DNA from 4 places in the Streptomyces sp. NPDC107559 genome. Region 4 is predicted to be linked to each of the others. Evidence: riboswitches for the same ligand, from Rfam matches in the RefSeq annotation. Region 4 holds a riboswitch; each other region holds the start of a gene.
What was found. Region 4 has a riboswitch for cyclic di-AMP ahead of ACZ7OY_RS32450 (C40 family peptidase). Riboswitches for the same ligand answer to the same signal wherever they lie in the genome.
Positions count from the first base shown of each region.

Region 1: linked by a shared signal. The riboswitch ahead of ACZ7OY_RS16755 (transglycosylase family protein) and the one ahead of ACZ7OY_RS32450 (C40 family peptidase) in region 4 are both predicted to bind cyclic di-AMP.
Region 2: linked by a shared signal. The riboswitch ahead of ACZ7OY_RS27020 (C40 family peptidase) and the one ahead of ACZ7OY_RS32450 (C40 family peptidase) in region 4 are both predicted to bind cyclic di-AMP.
Region 3: linked by a shared signal. The riboswitch ahead of ACZ7OY_RS18695 (C40 family peptidase) and the one ahead of ACZ7OY_RS32450 (C40 family peptidase) in region 4 are both predicted to bind cyclic di-AMP.

Region 1 covers NZ_JBVKBD010000004.1:479,712-485,207, forward strand. Annotated here, with positions in the region: gene ACZ7OY_RS16740 (sel1 repeat family protein) at 1-1,211, shown strand, start outside; gene ACZ7OY_RS16745 (cytochrome P450 family protein) at 1,284-2,573, shown strand; gene ACZ7OY_RS16750 (transglycosylase family protein) at 2,753-3,601, shown strand; cyclic di-AMP (ydaO/yuaA leader) riboswitch at 3,947-4,115, shown strand; gene ACZ7OY_RS16755 (transglycosylase family protein) at 4,119-4,781, shown strand; gene eno (phosphopyruvate hydratase) at 5,099-5,496, shown strand, end outside.
Region 2 covers NZ_JBVKBD010000010.1:656-6,151, forward strand. Annotated here, with positions in the region: partial or broken gene ACZ7OY_RS27005 (RNA-guided endonuclease InsQ/TnpB family protein) at 1-222, opposite strand, end outside; gene ACZ7OY_RS27010 (Lrp/AsnC family transcriptional regulator) at 334-774, opposite strand; gene ACZ7OY_RS27015 (transaminase) at 829-2,178, opposite strand; cyclic di-AMP (ydaO/yuaA leader) riboswitch at 2,508-2,682, shown strand; gene ACZ7OY_RS27020 (C40 family peptidase) at 2,691-4,550, shown strand; gene ACZ7OY_RS27025 (DUF1996 domain-containing protein) at 4,724-5,496, opposite strand, start outside.
Region 3 covers NZ_JBVKBD010000005.1:346,617-352,112, reverse strand. Annotated here, with positions in the region: gene ACZ7OY_RS18705 (M23 family metallopeptidase) at 1-999, shown strand, start outside; gene pcrA (DNA helicase PcrA) at 1,068-3,551, opposite strand; cyclic di-AMP (ydaO/yuaA leader) riboswitch at 3,909-4,079, shown strand; gene ACZ7OY_RS18695 (C40 family peptidase) at 4,088-5,275, shown strand; gene ACZ7OY_RS18690 (SLAC1 family transporter) at 5,422-5,496, shown strand, end outside.
Region 4 covers NZ_JBVKBD010000014.1:92,936-98,431, reverse strand. Annotated here, with positions in the region: gene bioB (biotin synthase BioB) at 1-406, opposite strand, end outside; gene ACZ7OY_RS32470 (8-amino-7-oxononanoate synthase) at 554-1,681, shown strand; gene ACZ7OY_RS32465 (DUF397 domain-containing protein) at 1,819-2,043, opposite strand; gene ACZ7OY_RS32460 (helix-turn-helix domain-containing protein) at 2,053-2,910, opposite strand; gene ACZ7OY_RS32455 (ATP-binding protein) at 3,120-3,578, shown strand; gene ACZ7OY_RS32450 (C40 family peptidase) at 3,654-4,127, opposite strand; cyclic di-AMP (ydaO/yuaA leader) riboswitch at 4,131-4,301, opposite strand; gene ACZ7OY_RS32445 (hypothetical protein) at 4,681-4,989, opposite strand; gene ACZ7OY_RS32440 (ATP-dependent Clp protease proteolytic subunit) at 4,997-5,496, opposite strand, start outside.

The sequences.
Region 1 (5,496 bases), on a different contig from region 4:
CACCCGGTACGGATCTGCGCGGCCTGCCGGAGGCGCTGCACGGCCGGGCCGGCCGCCATGTCCTGTGGCTCGACCAGCTGGAGGACCACCTCGGCGAACACGGCCTGAACCTGGGACTGCTGGGCCGGCTCTCCGCACTGCGCGTCCCCGTGGTGGCCACCCTGCGCGACGAGGTCTACGAGGAACACCGCTTCGGCGACGGCCCCGCGTCCAAGCTGCTGGCCCGGGCGCGGGTGGCGCGCGTGGGTTCCCGGTGGAGCGAGCACGAACTCGCCCGGCTGGCCGGGCACCGCGACGACGACCGGCTCGCCGACGCGTGGGAGTGGTCCGACGAGGGCGTCACCCAGTTCCTCGCGCTCGGCCCCGAGCTCGAAGACCTGTGGCACAGCTCCGGGTGGTCCAACAGCCGTCATCCGTACGGGCATCTGCTGGTCCGGGCGGCCGTCGACCTCGCGCGCTGCGGAGTCACCGGAGGCATACCGGACCTCCTGCTGACGGAGGCGGCCTCGTGCTACGGCGGAAGGCGGCCGGGCGGGGAGTCCTTCCGGGAGGCGACGGCCTGGGCGGCCGCACCGCGGCACGGAGTGGCGGGGCTGCTGGTCCCCGTACCGGGGCCGGGCGCGGAGGAGGGTGAGGCGGCGGCGTGGCGGCCGTACGGATCGCTGGTCGCGCGGGCGCGGCGGACGCCGGTGCCGGTGCGCGCGGCCGTCTGGCGTTGCGCGCTGGAGGGGACGCGCCACGACGCCGACGTGCACCACAACGTCCGCAGGACCGCCCACGCCGTCTTCGCCCCGAGAGCCGAAGCGGGGGACACCGAGGCCATGCACCTCCTGGGCGAGCTGGGTGCGGACGTGGAGGACGAGGCCACCGCGCTGGAGTGGTTCCGCAAGGCGGCCGACGCCGGGCGTACGGACCTGGCGGCACGGGTGGGGGAACTGCTCCTCGGGCAGGGGCAGGCCGAGCAGGCCCTGCCGTATCTGCGGGCGGCGGTCGCGGACGCCCCGCAGGCACACGTGACCCACCTGCTCGGCCGGGCCCACCTGGTCCTGGCCGAGCACTGGCTGCGGACGGCGGCCGAGAGCGGCCACGAGGAGGCGAAGCGCCGGCTGCGCGAGCTGACGGCAGGCCGCCTCAAGGACACTGCTCGGGCGCAGCTTTCGTACGACCTGCCGACATGGGCTGCCGACACCGGCTGGGAGCGGGACCACTGACGGCGTACCGCCGCCCACGGCCCCGCTTCCACCCCCGCAAGCCGAACGATGAAAGCCAGCTAACGTCGAGGCGTGACCAACCAGCCCGCCCCCGGCGACCCCGTACCCGTGCCCGACAGCCCCGCCCCCGACCTCTTCACCTGGGAGTTCGCCGCCGATCCGTACCCGGCCTACGCCTGGCTGCGCGAGCACGCCCCCGTGCACCGCACCCGGCTGCCCAGCGGGGTCGAGGCCTGGCTGGTCACCCGGTACGCGGACGCCCGGCAGGCCCTCGCCGACCAGCGGCTGAGCAAGAACCCCGCGCATCACGACGAGCCCGCGCACGCCAAGGGCAAGACCGGCATCCCCGGTGAGCGCAAGGCCGAGCTGATGACCCATCTGCTCAACATCGACCCGCCGGACCACACCAGGCTCCGGCGGCTGGTCAGCACGGCGTTCACCCCGCGCCGGGTCGCGGAGTTCGCGCCGCGCGTGCAGGAGCTGACCGACCGGCTGATCGACGGCTTCGCCGGCCGGGGCTCCGCCGACCTCATCCACGAGTTCGCCTTCCCGCTGCCCATCTACGCCATCTGCGACCTGCTCGGCGTACCCCGCGAGGACCAGGACGACTTCCGGGACTGGGCGGGCATGATGATCCGGCACGGCGGCGGGCCGCGGGGCGGGGTCGCGCGGTCGGTGAAGAAGATGCGCGGCTATCTCGCCGAGCTCATCCACCGCAAGCGGGAGGCGCTGCCCGAGACCGCCGCTCCGGGCGAGGACCTCATCTCCGGTCTCATCCGCGCCTCCGACCACGGCGAGCACCTCACCGAGAACGAGGCCGCCGCCATGGCGTTCATCCTTTTGTTCGCGGGGTTCGAGACCACGGTCAACCTCATCGGCAACGGTATGTACGCGCTGCTGACCCATCCCGCTCAGCGTGAGCGCCTCCAGTCGTCCCTGGCCGCGGGCGAATCCGCACTGATGGAGACCGGCATCGAGGAACTCCTGCGTTACGACGGGCCGGTGGAGCTGGCGACCTGGCGGTTCGCGACCGGGCCGCTGACCATCGGCGGCCAGGACATCGCCCCCGGGGACCCCGTCCTCGTCGTCCTGGCGGCCGCGGACCGGGACCCGGAGCGGTTCACCGATCCCGATGTGCTCGACCTCACTCGCAGTGACAACCAGCACCTCGGTTACGGCCATGGAATCCACTATTGCCTGGGTGCGCCGCTGGCCCGGCTGGAGGGACGCACCGCGCTCACCACGCTGCTCACCCGGCTCCCCGACCTGCAACTCGCCGCGGAACCGGCGGACTTGAGATGGCGTGGTGGACTCATCATGCGCGGACTGCGTGCCCTGCCTGTGGAGTTCACGGCGGTCTGACCGATTGGCGGCAGTCGTGAGGGTTCCGGACCCGGGTGACGTACCGTCAACATTGTGATCTTCGCGTGATCTCCGTGGCATGAACTTGTGACAAGTGATCGTGTGCCGATACGTTCAATCATCAACACGGCGCAGCCTCACGCCGTGTCGGTCACTGCTGTCGCACGAAAGGTTTCCGCATGCTCTCCGGAAACGGTCGTCACCGTCGTCCCCGCCAGGCTCCGGCACTGCTCGTCGCGGCAGGAGTGGCAGGTTCCGCCATCGCCATCCCGCTTCTGGGCGCGGGCGGCGCGAGCGCGGCCGAGGGCAGCACCTGGGACCAGGTCGCGCAGTGCGAGACCGGCGGCTCCTGGAGCGCCGAGAGCGGTGACGGGCACTTCGGTGGCCTGCATCTGACCCAGGCGGACTGGGAGCAGTACGGCGGTCTCGACTACGCCGCCAGGGCCGATCTGGCCAGCCGGTCCCAGCAGATAGCCGTCGCCGAGAAGATCCTCGCCGCCCAGGGCGCCGGTGCCTGGTCCACGTGCGGGCTGACCTCGGGGCTCGCCCAGGACTCCGCGACGTCCGTCGTCGACACGGGTGTGGCGGGCGACTCGGCGAGCGACGCGTCCGACGCGAGCGGTTCGACCTCGGTGTCGGACGTGCTCGGTCTGCCCGACTCCTCCGCCGGAGCCTCCACCGACCCGTCCTCGACGCCCGCCGCCGGTACCGCGTCCGCCGACCCCTCCGCCCTGCCTTCCGGCACGGCCTCCACCGCCGCGCCCTCCGCGAGCGCGACGGACAAGACGGACAATAGTGCGGATACCGCCACGAGTGGCGCTCAAGGCGACGATTCCTCCGCAGGCGATGCAGAGGTGGACAATTCCGCCAACTCCCGGCAGGCCATCGGCGCTTCGGGCCTGGTCGACACGGGTGACCTGACCGGCACCGGCCGCCACCGTGGCGCCAGCGCCGACGAGGACACGTCCTCCGTCGACGCCGACCTGTCCTTCATCGGCCGGCACGCCTCGACCGCCTACGGTTCCTGACCCGCTCGCCGGGGTGGTCCGCCACCCCCGGACCGGCCCTCCGCATTCCCGCGACGGACGGCGCCTGCTCCGCATGGTGAGCAGGAGGCGAGTGGTGCCGGCCGGGACCGTGTCTTCCCCGGTCAGGCCGGGGAGGCACCTGTCTAAACGGGCGTAAAGCGGCGAGAGTTGACGTCCCGTTTCACCGCTAAATGTCCGTTTTGGTGAAACTGTGGGATGAGTCTCAGAAGCCCTGATCGTCTTTGGAAATAACCGGATCGCCTGCCTACGGTCGAGACCGCTCGCCACAGCGGGCACCGGCCGCCGCAACGCCGAATCCTGCCAGCGGCTGCCCGGGAACATTCGTCGCGTCAAGCGCCGTCGGCAGGAGCGGGGGACCCAAGGTAAGCGCCGGGCCCAGCGGTTGAAGCTGGTGCCGGCTCGGGGTGAAGCCGCGTCCCGTGAGGGGCGTGGCCGGGCAACTCAACCGGCCCGAACCCGACAGCTCACCTCGCAGGCGTCGGTGAGGGGATCCACCATGCTGTTTTCCGGTAAGGGCACGCACCGCCGCCCGTCCAAGGCCACCCGCATCGCCGCGCTCGCCGGTGTCGCCGGTGTCGCCATCGCCGCCCCGCTGTTCGCGGCCGGCAACGCCTCCGCCGCCACCGCCGCCGAGTGGGACACCGTCGCCCAGTGCGAGTCCGGCGGCAACTGGGCCATCAACACCGGCAACGGCTACTACGGCGGTGTCCAGTTCTCCGCCTCCACCTGGGCTGCGTACGGCGGCAAGCAGTACGCCTCGCAGGCCAACCTGGCCACCAAGGCCCAGCAGATCACCATCGCCGAGAAGGTCCTCGCCTCCCAGGGCAAGGGTGCCTGGCCGGTCTGCGGCAAGGGTCTGTCCCGCACCCCCTACGCCGCTGCCGCCCCCGCGCCGAGCACCGCCACCCGCTCGACCGAGACGCAGACCGCCTCCCGCTCCGCCGAGCGCCCGGCCGTCGCGCAGACCGTCACCACCCCGGCCGGCCAGAAGGTCGCCAAGGGTGACGGCGAGTACAAGGTCGTCAAGGGTGACACGCTCAGCAGCATCGCCCAGAAGCACCAGGTCAAGGGTGGCTGGCAGGCGCTGTTCAAGCTGAACAAGGGTGTCGTCGCCAACGCCGACGTCATCTACCCGGGCCAGCAGCTGCACCTGAAGTGACAGCGCGCTCGTAGCTGAACCACGGCGGCCTCCCAGCCGTGTCCTTCATTGTGGAGGCCACGTGAGGGCCGCCCCCCGTCCCCACGGGCTCCCCGTCCCGGTGCGTTCTTCCCCCGTACGCACCGGGACGGGGTTTTTTGTCGAACCGGCTTTGTTCCGTTCGGAAACAATTTACTCTCGGTTCCGTCCATGACGCGGTCAACGACCGGTTGATCGCCCCGGGACGGTTAGGCTCAGTCCCGCGCGGCCACCACAGGCCTGCGCATCACCACCGGGCTCTCCGGCCCGGCGTAGCTTGCGTCACATCCCAGAAGGAGATGCTCGTGCCGTCCATCGACGTCGTCGTAGCCCGGGAAATCCTGGACTCCCGAGGCAACCCCACGGTCGAGGTCGAGGTCGGCCTCGACGACGGCAGCACGGGTCGTGCCGCCGTCCCGTCCGGCGCCTCCACCGGTGCCTTCGAGGCCATCGAGCTCCGTGACGGTGACCCCAACCGTTACCAGGGCAAGGGTGTCGAGAAGGCCGTCCTCGCCGTCATCGAGCAGATCGGTCCGGAGCTCGTCGGCTACGACGCCACCGAGCAGCGCCTGATCGACCAGGCGATGTTCGACCTGGACGCCACCGACAACAAGGGCTCGCTCGGCGCGAACGCCATCCTCGGCGTCTCCCTCGCCGTCGCGCACGCCGCCTCCGAGGCGTCCGACCTCCCGCTCTT
Region 2 (5,496 bases), on a different contig from region 4:
CGACACCTCGGACAGCCACACGCGTTCCCCGGTGCGCTTGGCGGCAGTGATGACCTGCTTTTGAAGGTCGGTGTCCTTGATATACGGCAGCCCCGCCGCGTGTGCTTCCCGACGGGCCCGAAGGCCGTCGTTGAAGACCACGCGGGCACACCCGAACGCCCTGGCCAGCGCATCACGCTGTGCGGGCTCGGGGTACACGCGGAAGTTGTACCGGAGCTGCATGTGAACAAACTACTGCCCGGCACTGACAACACCGGCCTGGACAGCCTCGCCCTGCGGACCATTCCGACTTACCCTGCCCTGAAGGACGAGGCTTGCGCCGAGCCCAGCCCGTCAGCCGACGTCCCACAGGAACCGGTGGGTGTGGATCCCGAAGTACGGGAAGGACTGCACCTGCCGGACTCCGTCGATCGGCCTGACGACGTCGTTGACGAAGTCCAGGAGGTCCTTCGGGCCGGGCGTGACCACCTCGGCGAACAGGTCGAACCCGCCCGAGGTGAGTACGGAGTAGACCACCTCGGGCCGTTCCGCGAGCGCGTCGGCGACCGTGCGCGGGTCGCCGTCCACGCCGATGCCGAGCAGTGCCATGGCCTGGCCGCCCATGGCCATCGGGTCGGTCACGCCGACTACCTGGACGGCCCGGGAGTCCAGCAGGCGTTGCAGCCGCTGCCGGGCGGCGGAGGCGGACAGGCCGACCTTGGGGCCGAGGTCGGCGTACGCGATACGCCCGTCGGTCTGAAGTTCCCGCAGGATGGCCCGGTCGATCTCGTCCACGTCTGCTGGTCCCCTTTCCTTCCCGGCGGCTCGCGCCCACCCTATCGGCGCACGTCAGCCGACGAGTTCGGCGAGGGCGGCGGCGAACAGCCCGGTGTGGGTGTCCACGTCCTGCTCCGTGGTGTCGGGGCACATGAGCGCCATGTTGTGGAACGGGGTCAGCAGGATGCCGCGGTTGGCGAGATAGAGGTGGAGGAAGTCCTCCAGCTCGGTGTCGCCGGCCGCCGCGGACTCGGCGCCGGTGCGCGGGGCCGGGTCGGCGAAGCGATACTCGGTGCGTGCCCCGAGGCGGCTGACGGACCAGGGCAGACCGTGGGCGGCGATGCCCGCGCGCACCCCTGCCTCGAAGCGCTCGGACAGCTCGGACATGTGGGTGAAGGCGTCGTCGGTGAGGACGTGTTCCAGGGTGGCGCGCATCGCGGCGACGGACAGCGCGTTGCCCGCGAGGGTGCCGCCGACGCCGCCCATGTCCACCAGGTCGAGATCGGCGCGGGACAGCAGCCGGTCGGCCAGGTCGGCGGAGAGGCCGTAGGCGCCCGCGGGGATGCCGCCGCCGATCGCCTTGCCGATGGTCAGGACGTCCGGTTCCAGGTCCCAGGCCGCGGTGCAGCCGCCCGGACCGGCGGAGAAGGTGTGCGTCTCGTCGTTGATGAGGAGGGTGCCGTACTGCCGGGTCAGGGCGCGGACCCCGGCCAGGTAGCCGGGTTCGGGGAGCACGATGCCGATGTTGGTCAGCGCGGGCTCCATCAGGACGGCGGCGACGTCGCCGTGGGCGAGTTCGCGCTCCAGCCGCTCCAGATCGTTGAACTCGGCGACCCTGCTGGTCAGCGTGACGTCGCAGGGTGCACCGACGTTTCCGGGCCGAGCGGCGCCCAGGCCGTCGGGCCCGACGACGATGAGCGACTCGTCGACGCTGCCGTGGTAGCTGTAGCCGTTCACGAGGATCTTGGAGCGGCCGGTGACGGCGCGGGCGAGCCGGATGGCCCAGCGGTTGGCGTCCGTCGCCGTCAGCGAGAAGCTCCACCGGGTGAGCCCGAAGCGGCGGGTCAGCTCCGCGCCGACCCATTCGGCGTCCTCGGTGGGCAGCATCGCGGTCGCGCCGCCCAGCTCGGCGAAACGGTGCCGGACGGCTTCGGCCACCACCGCCGGCGAGTGGCCGGCCATCGCGCCGGTGTCGCCGAGGCAGAAGTCGATGTACTCGTGTCCGTCGATGTCGGTCACCCTGGCGCCGCGCGCGGTGTCCAGATAGCGCGGGAAGGCACCGGCGGTCTTGTTCATCCAGGTCATCGGCACCCGGCCGAAGAGATGCTCGGACCGCGCGTAGGCGGTCTTAGAGCGGGGGTTGCGACGGTCGGCCTCGGCGCTCTCGCGGGCCAGGAGGTGCTGAAGGCGGGTGCGGTCCATGACTACCTCGTAGAGCGACGGCGGATGAGCACACAGAGCGTACGACTGAATCGTATGCCGATTCAAGATTCGACGACGGAATCGATCGTCACGACAATCGATTCACGTGCACCGATCGAAGCGAGCGAAGCGATCGAGCCAACAGGGCGCGGAGCGCGACGGCCGCCGCCCCACCCCCACCCCTCTCGCCTCCGGCCCGGAGCGCGACGGAGGGAAATGAAGGTCACAATACGTATCGGACATACCGCACTTCAACCTTCACACGAGCCGCACAAATTAGCTAAGTTGGCGCCAGGCCGCTCGGTTCCTCCGGCGAATCCCGCCGGGCCGCGCTGCCTCCGCCGAGTCCGGTGAACCACTGCGGCCGCCGGAGCCGGGGACCCAACCGATCCTTTGGGGTGAATCGGCCCAACCGCCCTGCGGGGCAAGGGCCGTAGGGCACGCCTTCCGGAACCTCCGCCCGAACCCGACAGCTAACTCGGTAGGCGGAGCACGGAAGGAGTACGTCGCCGATGGCGCCAGGACGCGACAAGCGCCCCGAAGGTCTCGGCCTCCCCGGTATGTCGGACGCGGTCAGCGGCGAGGAGATCCGGCAGCGGATCAACACCCTCTACGACCGCGCGGAGACCGACTCGGGGACCTACAACGCCACCCGCGCGATGTCGGTCGGCGACCGCAGGACCGGCCGCCCGGCGCGTCCCGCCCAGCGCAAGCCGTCCGACCCCGCCCTCGACGCCGTCGCCCGGAAGTGGTTCGACGGAGCGCGCGCCAACGTGGGCCCGATCGTCGCGGCCGTGCTGCCCGCCGACCGGATGCCCGCCCCGTCGGCCCGTCCCGCACCGGCGCCCGCGCCGGAGCTCCCGGCCGCCATTCCGGCCCCTCGCCCCGAACTTGAGGCTCCCGCCCGGCGCGCCCCGGAGCTCACCGCCGGGCCCGTCGCGCCCATCGCCGCGCTCCCGGCCGCGCCGGAGCGCCCACGGGACGCCTTCCCGGCTCTGCCCGCCGCCCCTTCCGCGCTCCCGGCCGGACCGCCCGCGGCCGCACCCACGGTGACGCCTGCTCTCGCGGTCACGCCCGCACCCGTGCCTGCGGCCACGCCTGTGGCTGACACCGCGGCACGGCAGATCGCGCGGCGGTCGGCCAAGGGGCAGAACCAGGAGAAGCTCACCCAGGCCCGGAGGCTGCTGACCCGGCAGGTCGCCCTGCGTACCGCTCCACCGGCCCCGGAGAGCGCACCGGCCGCCGCACCGCGCTGGCCGGTCCCGGAGCAGGACCCGCTGTTCGGCGAGGGCACCGGGTGGCTGACCCAGCCGTCGCCCGCCCCCGGCCCGCTCGCCGGAGGCGGCGAGTACCCGAGCGCTCCCGGCGCCACCGGTCAGTTCGGCACCGTTCCCAGTGTCGCGGGATACCCGAACACCCCCATCGCCACCGGGCAGTTCAGCCTCCCCCTCGATGCCGCCGTGACGAACCCGCCGGCCGACACCGGGCAGTTCAGCGCCATCCCGAGCGTGGCCGCCTATCCGAACACCCCCGTCGACACGGGGCAGTTCAGCCTTCCCTTCGAGGCCGGTCTCACCAATCCCCCCGCCGACACGGGGCAGTTCAGCGCCGTCCCGAGCATGGGGGCCTACCCGAGCGCCCCGGTCGCCACCGGCTACCCGAGCGCCCCCGCGAGCCCTGCCTACCTCGGCGCCCCCGCTGACGTCGGCTACCCGGCCACCCCTGCCGACCCGGCCTACCCGAGCGCCCCTGTGACCGCCGCGTACCCGAGCGCCCCGGTGACCGCCGCGTACCCGAGCGCCCCGGTGAGCCCCGGTTATCCGAGCGCCCCCGCGGTCGCCGCCTACCCGGGCAACCCCGCCGACACGGGCCAGTTCGCCCTGATGAACACCGGCCAGTTCGCCGCACCCGCCATGCCCGCGGCACCCGCCATGCCTGCCATGCCTGCCATGCCTGCTGCCCCCGCCATGCCCGCCCCGGTCGCGGTCGGCATTCCGGAACCGGCGGGGTACGGCGGCAAGGCCGCGAAGGCCCTCGAGTTCGCGCGCGCCCAGATCGGCAGGCCGTGCCTGTGGGGTGCGACCGGCCCCGAGTCGTACGACTGTTCCAGTCTCACCCAGGCAGCCTGGCGGGCCGCCGGGGTCGCGCTCCCCCGCGCGGCGGCCGACCAGGCCCGCACGGTCTCGGCGATCCCGCTCACCGACCTCCAGCCCGGCGATCTCATCTTCTTCCACGGCGACACCAGCCATGTCGGTGTCTGCGCCGGACCCGGCACGATGATCCACGCCCCGGGGCCGGGTGCCCTGATCCGCGAGGAGTCCATCTTCTTCGCCGGGCAGGCGGCGATCCACAGCGCGGCACGGCCCGCCTGACCCTCGGGACTCACACCGAGGACCCACCCGAACCGCGAACTGCCCGGACGGATCATTCCGTCCGGGCAGTTCGCACGTTACGGCGGCACGGTACGCCGGGCATGGATCGGCACGGCGCCCGGACCGTCGGTACCGGTCCGGGCGCCGTGCCGTGGGTGCTCACCCGGGCGTCGTCACACGGGGCGTCGCCTGGTGCGGATCAGCAGGACGACACCGGCGATGGCGAGCACGCCGCCGAGCGCCGCGGGCCACAGCTGCGCGCCGGTCTCGGCGAGACCGCCCTGGACCGCCTGCGGTTCGGTCTGCGGCACGGTCTGGGGGGCCGGCTGCGCGGCGGAGGTGGCCTGCCCGCCGTCGTCCGCGGCCTGGGTCTGCTCGGCGCCGCCCGTCGAGCCCGATCCGGCGGCTGCCGTGTCGTCGGCTTCGGGGGCGGTGGTGACCAGGCCGGAGCCGTTGCCGCCCGAACCCTGCTGTCCCGAGTCGTCCTTCGGGCGGTTGGTCGCCGAGGGGGAGGAGTAGGGCTTGGGCTGGGTGTTGCCGGGACGGGTGGCGGTGGCCGTGGCGGCGGGCGGCTCCATGGTCGCCTGGCCACCGTTGCCTGCGTTGCCACCGTTGCCTGCGTTGCCACCGTTACCGGCGTTGCCACCGTTACCGGTGTCGCCACCGGTCTGCCCCTGCGCGCCGTTCCCGTCCTTCGGAGGCTCGGGGGTCTGCGTCTGCTGGCCCTGGTCGCCGTTGCCGCCGCCGTTGCCCGCGCCGTTGTCGCCGCCGTTGCCGCCGTTACCGGCCCCGTTGTCGCCGCCGCCGTTGCCCGGCTCGGCGCCCACGCCGCACTGCCGGCCGCCGTTGATGCAGTCGACCATCTCGTTCATCAGCTTCTCGTCGAAGACGTTGATGAAGTCGCCGTGGTCCGTGATCGGCTTGTGCAGGTTCTCGGGGAAGGAGT
Region 3 (5,496 bases), on a different contig from region 4:
GCCGACCCGACCCAGCAGTGGGAATGGGGCACGCAGGCCTTCGACACCGGCGCCTACGACGCCACGCAGTGGAACGCCGACGGCAACGCGCCGGACCTGTCCGACGAGCACTCCGAAGAACCCTCCGAAGAGCCCTCCGCCGAGGAGCCGGCTCCGGAAGAGGACGAGGATCCGACCGCCACCGGTGAGCTCCCCGCCGTGGCGCCGCTCCTCGACGACCAGGAGGAGCTCGCCCCGCTCCCGGCACCGCGCACGGCCTCCCGCTCCCGCCGCCGTATGCCCGCCAGGCGCTCCGCGCTGCTGACCGTGGCGGTGCCCTCGGTGTGCGTGATGGGCGTCGCCGGGGTCGCCGCCGCCTCGGTGGTGGGCAACCTGAACGACGACGGCAGGGACACGACCGCATCCGCCTCGGACGCGAAGGCGGTGAAACCGTCCGCCGCCAACAACAAGCTGGACAGCCAGCTGCGCAGCCTCTCCGCCGGCGCCGACGACTTCGCCGACCGGGCCAGCCGTACGCAGGAACGCATCGACCTCAGGACCCAGCAGGAGTCCGAGAAGAAGAAGGCGGCGGCGGAGGCGGCCCGCAAGGAGCGGCTGCGCCCGAAGTACGCCATCCCGGTCGAGCGCAAGGGCCTGAGCGCCTACTTCGGCCAGGCCGGCGTGAACTGGATGTCGGTGCACACCGGCATCGACTTCCCCGTCTCCTACGGCACGACGGTGATGGCCGCGACCGACGGCACCGTCCGCACGCAGTGGAACAGCGCGTACGGCAACATGATGATCGTGACGGCGATGGACGGCACGGAGACCTGGTACTGCCACCTCTCCACCTACCGTGTCGCCTCCGGTACGACGGTGAAGGCCGGCGACCCGATCGCGTACTCCGGGAACTCGGGCAACTCGACCGGCCCCCACCTGCACTTCGAGGTGCGGCCCGGCGGTGGCTCGGCCATCGACCCGCTCCCCTGGCTGCGCAGCCACGGTCTCGACCCGACGTAACCGCGCACCACCGCCCGAATCAGTGTCGATCGAGCCCCCGGAGATCCCGAGGGCTCTTTCCACGACCCCTAGAGCTTCTCCACCGGCGCGTACCGCAGCAGCAGCCGCTTCGGCTTGGTGTCGCCGAAGTCGATCGTCGCCTCCGCGTTCGCGCCCGTGCCCTTCACGCCGACGACCGTGCCCAGCCCGAACTGGTCGTGCGTGACCCGGTCGCCGACGGACAGGGACACCACCGGCTTCTCCGAGGTGCGGCGTGTGGCGAAGCCGGACGCGCCGGACGCCGACGAACGCGAGCGCGAGGACGACAGCGAGGCCGCCACCCCCGAGACCGGCCCCGACGACACCGGTGCCGTCGCGCCCGTCCGCTTCCACTCCAGGTGGGCCGGCGGGATCTCCTCCAGGAAGCGGGAGGGCGGGTTGTACGAGGGCTGTCCCCAGGCGCTGCGCATCGCCGACCGGGTGAGGTAGAGCCGCTCACGCGCGCGGGTGATGCCGACGTACGCCAGGCGGCGCTCCTCCTCCAGCTCCTTGGCCTGGCCGAGGGCACGCATGTGCGGGAAGACGCCGTCCTCCATGCCGGTCAGGAAGACGACCGGGAACTCCAGTCCCTTGGCGGTGTGCAGGGTCATCAGCGTGATGACGCCGTCGCCGTCCTCCTCGTCGGGGATCTGGTCGGAGTCGGCGACCAGCGCGACCCGCTCCAGGAAGTCGGAGAGCCCGCCCGTCGCCTCGCCCTCGCCGGTCTCCTGCTCGAACTCCAGGGCCACGGCGGCGAGTTCCTGGAGGTTCTCGATGCGGGTCTCGTCCTGCGGGTCGGTGGAGGCCTGCAACTCGGCGAGGTATCCGGTCCGTTCGAGGACGGCCTCCAGGACCGTCGCCGGACCGGCGCCCGACTCGACGATCGTGCGCAGGTCGTCCATCAGCACGTTGAAGCGCTGGACGGCGTTGGTGGAGCGCGCGGCCATGCCGTACGCCTCGTCGACGCGCCGCAGCGCCTGCGGGAAGCTGATCCTCTCGCGCTGGGAGAGGGCGTCGATCATCGCCTCGGCGCGCTCGCCGATACCGCGCTTGGGCACGTTGAGGATGCGGCGCAGCGGGACCGAGTCCTCGGGGTTGGCCAGGACACGCAGATAGGCCAGGACGTCCCGGACCTCCTTGCGCTCGTAGAAGCGGACGCCGCCGACGACCTTGTACGGCAGGCCGACCCGGATGAAGATCTCCTCGAAGACACGGGACTGGGCGTTGGTGCGGTAGAACACCGCGACATCGCCGGCCTTGGCCTGGCCCGCGTCGGTGAGACGGTCTATCTCGTCGGCGACGAACTGCGCCTCGTCGTGCTCGGTGTCGGCGACGTATCCGGTGATGCTCGCGCCCGCGCCCGCGTTGGTCCACAGGTTCTTGGGACGGCGGGACTCGTTGCGCTCGATGACCGCGTTGGCCGCGGAGAGGATGGTCTGCGTGGAGCGGTAGTTCTGCTCCAGCAGGATCGTCGTCGCGTCCGGGTAGTCCTCCTCGAACTGGAGGATGTTGCGGATGGTGGCGCCGCGGAAGGCGTAGATCGACTGGTCGGCGTCACCCACGACGCACAGTTCGGCGGGCAGGAGGTCGAACTCACCGGGCGGCACGTCCACGGGGTGCTCCGAGGTGCCGACGAGCTCACGGACCAGCGCGTACTGGGCGTGGTTGGTGTCCTGGTACTCGTCGACGAGCACATGCCGGAAGCGGCGGCGGTAGTGCTCGGCGACGTCCGGGAAGGCGCGCAGCAGGTTGACCGTCGTCATGATCAGGTCGTCGAAGTCGAGCGCGTTGGCCTCGCGCAGCCGCGACTGGTACATCGCGTAGGCCTGGGCGAGGGTCTTCTCGAAGCCGTCGCCGGCCTGGGCCGCGAAGTCCTCCTCGTCGATCAGCTCGTTCTTCAGGTTGGAGATCTTGGCGCTGAAGGACTTCGGCGGGAAACGCTTGGGGTCGAGGTCCAGGTCACGGCAGACCAGGGCCATCAGACGCTTGGAGTCGGCGGCGTCGTAGATCGAGAACGACGACGTGAAGCCGAGGCGCTTGCTCTCGCGGCGCAGGATGCGCACGCACGCGCTGTGGAAGGTCATCACCCACATCGCGTTCGCGCGCGGGCCGACGAGCTGCTCGACGCGCTCCTTCATCTCGCCCGCGGCCTTGTTGGTGAAGGTGATCGCGAGGATCTGGCCCGGATGCACGTTCCGCTCGCCGAGCAGGTGGGCGATGCGGTGCGTGAGCACCCGGGTCTTGCCGGAGCCGGCGCCGGCCACGATGAGCAGCGGGGAGCCGGAGTGGACGACGGCGGCGCGCTGGTTGTCGTTCAGCCCGTCCAGGAGGGCGGCCGGGTCGACCACCGGGCGCGGGGCGCCGTCGCGGTAGTAATCGTCCCGGTCCGGCGGCACGTCGAACTTCCCGCCGAACAGATCGTCCGGGACCGGCTCCGGCACGTGCTCGTCCTCGGGCGGAGGCGGGGGCTCCTCCCCATGGGCCCGGGGGGCCTGGAGATCCGCCAGGAAGCTGTCGTCAAAGAGGCTGCTCATCGCTCTCCGAGTCTAGGGCGCCGCACCGACAACCCGCCGCCGTCCCGGGAACATCCCCGCGTCCGGACGGCCCCGACCGAGGGGCCGGGAGGGGAACGTCACATTCCGTGGCCGGGCCGGGGAGGGTCCCCCTCACCCTCGGCGACCCGGGCGCCACGGTGCGACAAAGCCGGAAAACGTGTCCGAACACCAACAAGCCTGAGCATCCATGCCGGATCGACCGCACCCCGTCACAGCCGGGGCCCAGGTCACGAAAATGTATCGGGCATATCGCCCATCAACCTTCACAAGGGCCACAGGAGTTGGCTAGCGTGCCGGGCGGGCCGCACGACCCCCACCGGCGATCGTCGCCGGGCCGCGCGGCCTCCGCCGAGTCCGGAACGCCCGCAGGGCAACCGGAGCCGGGGACCCAACCGAGAACCGGGGTGAATCGGCCCGCATCCCCGTCGGGGGCAGGCCGTAGGGCAAACCTTCCGATCATCCGCCCGAACCCGACAGCTAACCCGGTAGGCGGAGTGTGGAAGGAGTCGCCTCTCTTGGCGTCGCACCGCAAGTCGCGTCCCGCAGGCACGCGCGCAGCAGGCATACGGACCCCCGCCCTGGCCACGGCGGCCCTCACCTCGATCGCCCTGTTGTCCCAGACGGCCCACGCCGCCCCCTCGGCCGACGACGGCCGGCCGAGCCTGGAAGAGGTCGAGAAGAAAGTCGACGACCTGTACCGCCAGGCCGAGTCGGCGACCGAGAACTACAACGCGGCCAAGGAAAAGACCACCAAGCAGCGCAAGCACGTCGACACCCTGCTCGACAACGTCGCCCAGCGCACCCAGAAGCTCAACGAGGCGCGCGAGGAACTCGGTTCCTTCGCCGCGGCGCAGTACCGGACCGGTGCCACCGCGCCGGACACCGCGACCTTCCTGCTCGCGGACTCGCCCCAGGACTACTTCGACCAGGCCCAGCTCATGGGCCGGCTGACCTCGCGGCAGAAGGGCGCGGTCGACGACTACGTCACCGAGCAGGCCGCGACGATGAAGGAGCGCCGCGAGGCCACCGAGAGCCTCGACACGCTCACCGACGCCCAGAACGACCTCCAGACCGCCAAGGCGACCGTCCAGAAGAAGCTCGCCGCCGCGCGCGTGCTGCTGTCCCAGCTGACGGCCGAGGAGAAGGCCCGGCTGGCCGCGATCGAGAAGCAGAAGCAGGAGGCGGCCGCGCGCAAGGCGGCGGAGCTGGCGAAGCAGCAGGCGGCAGCGGCCGCTGCGGCGGCGAAGGAGAGCGCGGCATCGGGCTCGTCGTCCTCGTCCGGCTCTTCCTCCTCGACCTCGTCCTCCTCGACCTCGTCCTCCTCGTCCGCGGACTCCACGGTCGGCACCCGGGCCGAGAAGGCGCTCGCCTTCGCCCGCGCGCAGATCGGCAAGCCGTACGTCTGGGGCGCGACGGGCCCCGGCTCCTACGACTGCTCCGGCCTCACCCAGGCCGCCTGGAAGGCCGCCGGCGTCACCCTGCCGCGCACCACCTACGACCAGGTGAACGCCGGCACCACCGTCTCCCTCGCCGACGCCCGCCCGGGTGACCTGGTCTTCTTCTACGACGACGTCAGCCACGTCGGCATCTACATCGGCGACGGCATGATGATCCACGCCCCCAAGCCCGGCGCGTACGTCCGCGAGGAGTCGATCTACTACGACGGCGAGTCCGGGATCCACAGCGTGGTCCGCCCGGCCTGACGCCCGGCCCCGGCACCCGTCCGCCCTCCGGCACCCCCACGCGGGTGCCGGGGAGCGGGCGGAGCCGCCTGCGACCACGGGTGATTCCGGGCGCCCGCGCGCGTGCCCCGCTCGCGCCGCGCGCGGCGCTCCTTAGCATCGACCGCATGCCCTCCACCCCCCGTACCCCACCGCTCCGCGCCCGGTGGGCGTTGCGTGAGCCGGCCACCGGAGCCGTGGTG
Region 4 (5,496 bases):
TCTCGGCCTTGATGGCCTTGATGGTGTCCGAGACCCGCTCCACGTCCCGGTCGGTCGGACCGCGCCCGCTGGCCACCAGGCAGACCCGCTTGGCGCCGCCGGCCAGTCCGGCCGCCGCGGCCTGGGAGGCCTCGTCCGGCTTGAGCCAGGTGTACTTGAGGATCCCGGCCGTCGAGCCCAGCCGCTGCGAGCAGTAGGAGCAGTCCTCCGGACACAGTCCGGACTTCAGGTTGACGAGGTAGTTGAGTTTCACCCGTCGGCCGAACCACTGCCGACGCACCTTGCCGGCGGCGGCCACCACATCGAGCAGTTCGTCGTCGGAGGTGGCCAGTACGGCGAGTGCTTCCTCACGGCTCGGCAGCTCGCGCCGAAGCCCCTTCTCCACCAGCGTGTTCAGCAGGTCCATGAGAGCCGATCCTGTCGTAAGGACCTGCTCGGGGCCAAGGTGACTTCACACAACAGAGACACTTCACGGTGTGTGGATTGCCACATCCTGGCCCGACGGCCGTCCGGCTAGGGTCTGTCCACTGCCTACAAAATCCCCGGAGGACCCATGGCGTTCGGCTGGATCGACGAGCAGGCGGATCTGCGCGGCCGGGCCGGACTCGTACGGACCCTGCGCCCGCGCCCGGCCGGCTCGCCGCTCCTCGACCTCGCGAGCAACGACTACCTCGGCCTGGCCCGCCATCCCGAGGTCACCGAGGGCGCGGCGCGCGCGGCGCGGACCTGGGGCGGCGGCGCGACCGGCTCCCGGCTCGTCACCGGCACCACCGAACTGCACGCCGAACTCGAACGGGAACTGGCCGCCTTCTGCGGCTTCGAGGCGGCCCTGGTCTTCTCCTCCGGCTACGCCGCCAACCTCGGGGCCGTCTCGGCCCTGGCGCCGCACGGCTCGCTGATCGTCTCGGACGCGGGCAACCACGCCTCGCTGATCGACGGCTGCCGACTGGCCCGGGGCGGCACCCAGGTCGTCGCGCACGCGGACCCGGACGCCGTGCGCAAGGCGCTGCGGACCCACGAGGGGCCGGCGGTGGCCGTCTCCGACACGGTCTTCTCGGTCGACGGCGACGCCGCACCGCTGGCCGCGCTCGCCCGGGTCTGCCGGGAGCACGGCGCCGGACTGGTCGTCGACGACGCGCACGGGCTCGGCGTGCTGGGCGACGGCGGCCGGGGAGCCCCGTACGCGGCCGGGCTCGCGGGTACCGACGACGTCGTGGCGACGGTCACCCTGTCCAAGTCGCTGGGCAGTCAGGGCGGTGCCGTGCTCGGCCCGGCCCGGGTGATCGACCATCTGGTCAACGCGGCGCGGACGTTCATCTTCGACACCGGTCTCGCCCCCGCGGCGGTGGGCGCGGCCCTTTCTGCCCTGCGGCTGCTGCGCCGCGAGCCCGAGCGCGCGGCACGGGCCCGCACGGTGGCGGGCGAACTGCACGCGCGCCTGACGGCCGCGGGCCTGGAGGCGGTACGTCCGGACGCCGCGGTCGTCTCCGTGCGGGCACCGTCCCCGGAGCAGGCCGTGCAGTGGGCGGCCGACTGCCGGGCGGCGGGTGTCGTGGTGGGCTGCTTCCGTCCTCCTTCCGTGCCCGACGGGATCTCGCGGCTTCGGCTCACCGCGCGCGCGGACCTCACCGAGGAGCAGATCGCGCACGCGGTGCGGGTGATCGACGAGACACGACCATGAGTCGGCGTGACACGGCCCTGTTTCGCCTGTTCGTCAATTGCCGCTGAATGACGGATTTTTGACACCGTTGCGGTGCCGATGTGATGCCGATCGGTGTCGGACCGATGTTGGCCGGAGTGGACCGGGAATGACCGGAATTAGCGGAATGTGGCCGTGAATTTCGCCCAGCTCTCGGGGGAGAAGAGCAGCGCGGGTCCGGCCGGATCCTTGGAGTCGCGTACGGCGAGCAGTCCGGCCCACGGCCCTCGGCCGGGCCGTGCCGTCTCGACGCAGTTGTTCGCTCCCGTGCTGTAGCTGCTGCGCAGCCACATCGCGCCGTGCAGTTGCGTGGCGGGGACCGTGTTCCGAGGCAGTGCAGTCATGGTGCCTCCTTATGTGTCGTCACCTATCCCGGCGATGAAATCCAATGAGTCCTCGGGTGAAAGGGCGTGTGTCCTGAGGGTGTTGAAGGCCTCTGAGTACGCCTGGAGGTCTTCTCTCCGTTCGAGGTAGAGGCTACTCGTCATGTGGTCGAGAACAACCACATCCAGATCAGAAGTGCTCGGAAATGACAAGATAACGAAAGGTCCGGTGATGCCAATGTGTGCTCCCGCCCGGAACGGCAGGACCTGGAGCCGCACTTGGGGCAGCCGACCCGCCTCCACCAGACGCCGCAACTGACGCGCCATCACCTCGGGTCCGCCGACCTCCCGGCGCAGCACCGCCTCGTCCAGGACCGCGGTCAGCTCCAGCGGGCGATGGGCGCGCAGCACGTCCTGCCTGGCCAGCCGCACCTCGACCAGCGCGTCCAGCCGTTCCTCGTCCAGTCCTTCGACCGCGGCGCGGGTCACCGCGCGGGCGTACTCGGGCGTCTGCAACAACCCCGGGACCACGGAAGTCTCCAGCGTGCGCATCGCGCTCGCCTGTGACTCCAGACTGATGAAATCCCGGTAGGTGGGCGGGAGAACACCACGGTACGCGTGCCACCAGTGGTCCCGGCCGCCGTCGTGGGAGCCCGCCAGTATCAGCAGCAACTCCCGCAGTTCCGCCTCGGCGACGCCGTACGCGTCCAGGAGCAGCCGCACATCGGCCGGTTTCACTCCGCTGGCGCCGGTCTCGATCCGGCTCACCTTCGACTGATGCCAGCCCACCAGGCGGGCCGCCTCACCACTGGTGAGCCCGGTGCGGGCGCGCAGTGCGCGCAGTTCGGCGCCCAGTTTCCGACGGCGCACGGCGGGACCGTACTGCATGGGAAAACTCCCTACTCCTTCCGAGCCGCCCAAATACGGTCTGCCGTCGCAGAGTTCACCGCTTCGAGCGACAGATATATGCATATCTCGGTGGATCGGCACCGCGACCGGCCCGGTAATGGCAGTCTGGCGAAGAAGCACCAGTCCGGGACCGTACTCGAATCCGCTCCTTGTCGGACTGCGGTCCCGTGGGAAGGGACGACGTCGCCATGGCAGACCATCTGGAAGCATCCGTCACTCTGCCGAGCGATCCAGCCTCGGTCTCCGCGGCCCGCAACTTCGTGGCGAGCGCCCTCGTGGAGTGGGGCCTGCCCGCGGAAGCCGAAATGGCCGACACCGTCCGACTGATCGTCTCCGAACTCGCCACCAACGCCGTACAGCACACATTCGGGCAGTCCCCGACGTTCACGGTCGATCTCACTCTCGACCGTGACGAGCGGCTGCGTGTCGGTGTCACCGACAGCCATCCGCGCTTTCCCAAACGGCTGCCGGCCGCTGTCCAGCAGGACAACGGCCGGGGCATGGTGATCGTCCGCTGGCTCACCACCGAGTGCGGCGGACGGCTGCACGTCCGTCCGACCGCCGAGGGGGGCAAGACGGTCTGCATCGAGCTCCCGTGGTCCGTCCCGGCCCGGCCGGTGCCTGCCGCGGGGCAGCAGGAGCCTTGAGGGCCGGGCGCCCGGCCGGGGAGAGGGCCCGATGCGGTGGCGGCGTGCCGGGCCGCCGCCACCGAACCGGGCGGATCAGCTCACCCGGCCGTACCAGACGCTCTTCGTCCAGATCTTCTGGAGCCGCACCACGTCCCCCGTCTTCGGGGCGTGCCAGATCTTTCCCTTTCCGGCGTAGATGCCGACGTGGTAGACGCTGGAACCCGAGTGGAAGAACACCAGGTCTCCGGCCTTGCGGTGGCGGGCCGACACGTGGTGGGTCTTGTTGTACTGCTGGGCCGCGGTGCGGGGCAGCTTCTTGCCCGCCTTCTTGAACGCGTACAGCGTGAGCCCCGAGCAGTCGAACCTGCGCGGCCCGGTGGCGCCGTACCGGTACGGCGAGCCCTTCTTGGAGGCCGCGACCTTGAGAGCCTTCGTCGCGGTCGTGGCGGCCGCCGCGTCCGCGGAGAGGCCCGGAACCACGATCGAGCCGCCCACGGCGGCGATGGTGAGCGCCGAGGCCGTACCGGCCCGGACCATCAGCGACGGGACACGATTGAGCGCAGTCATGCGCAACCCTTCGTCAGCCGCCTGTGAAGGATGACCTGTCGGATTCGGGCTGGCGAAGTTGCCCGGCCGCGATGCGGCTTCACCCCAAGGGCTGCTCGGTCCGGCCATGGCTTGACCGTTCCGGCGAACCCGTCGTGCCTGGGTCCTCCACTCCTGCCGATGCACTCCTGTCGACCGGTCATCCGGGCGGCGGCAGGACTCGGCGTCCGCCCGGACCGCCCCGCCGCTGTGGCGGGGGCTTGTCGTCAGACAGGGATCTTCACTCACAGGTGAACGAAAATCCCAACGGAACCGTGGATTTGTGTTGTTACTCACCACTCACCCGTTCGGGTGGACGCCTGTTTGTTCGATCGGCCGTCCAGGGGAACGACGGGCCCCGGACCAGCGGCGGAGCGCTTCATCCCGCCGTCGTGCTACGCGCGTTGCGCAACCCTGGAGGCCCGAGAAAACGATTCGCCGCTACTGCATCAGGGGGTACGTCGTTTGGGGCGTTTGAACTCAGCCCCGGACGCTTCGCGCGCCGCGCGGAACGTCCGGGGCGGCCGAGGGCGGGTCAACTGTCGGAGCGCGCGGGCACGGTGACACGCGCCGTGCGGCGCTCCCCGTCCAGGACGCGCAGCGCCCGCGCGAGCGTCGGCGCGTGCAGTTCGGCCTCGCCCCGCTGGTGCATCAGCGTCAGCGCGTCGCGCAGCGCGGTCGCCCTGCCCACCAGCGCCTGGGCGGCGCGCAGTCCGCGGTAGGTGTCCCCGTGGTGCGCGGGGTTGATGCGGCCGAGCAGGTCGACCACCTCCAGGTAACGATCGATCAACTCGCCCTCGGCCCGGGTCAGGGCGGGCAGCGGCGGGAGCTCCGGCGGCAGCATCCGCGGCTCACCTCGCGCCGGGAGCGGTGGGTGCGCCGGGTGCGCCGGGGAGGGTGGGGGTGCCGGACGTGCCCGGTGCGGCGGGCGGGACGTCACGGCCGTCGATGACGCGGTCCACCAGGCCGAACTCCAGCGCGCCCCGTGCGTCCAGGACCGTCTCCCGCTCGATGTCCGCGGTCACCTGCTCCGGCGTGCGGCCCGTGTGCCGGACCAACATCTCCTCCAGCAGGGCCCGGGTGCGCGCCAGCTCCTCCGCCTCGACGGCGAGATCGCTCACCTGGGCCTCGATCGGCCCGGGAAGCGCCGGCTGGGTGATCGTCACCCGGGCGCCCGGCAGCGCGTGCCGCCTGCCCGGCGTGCCCGCGGCCAGCAGCACCGCGGCGGACGCCCCGGCCCGGCCCATGCAGAACGTCTCCACGTCGCAGCTGACGTAGCGCATGGTGTCGTAGACGGCGGTCATCGCGCTGAACGAGCCGCCGGGGGAGTTGATGTACAGCGAGATCGCCC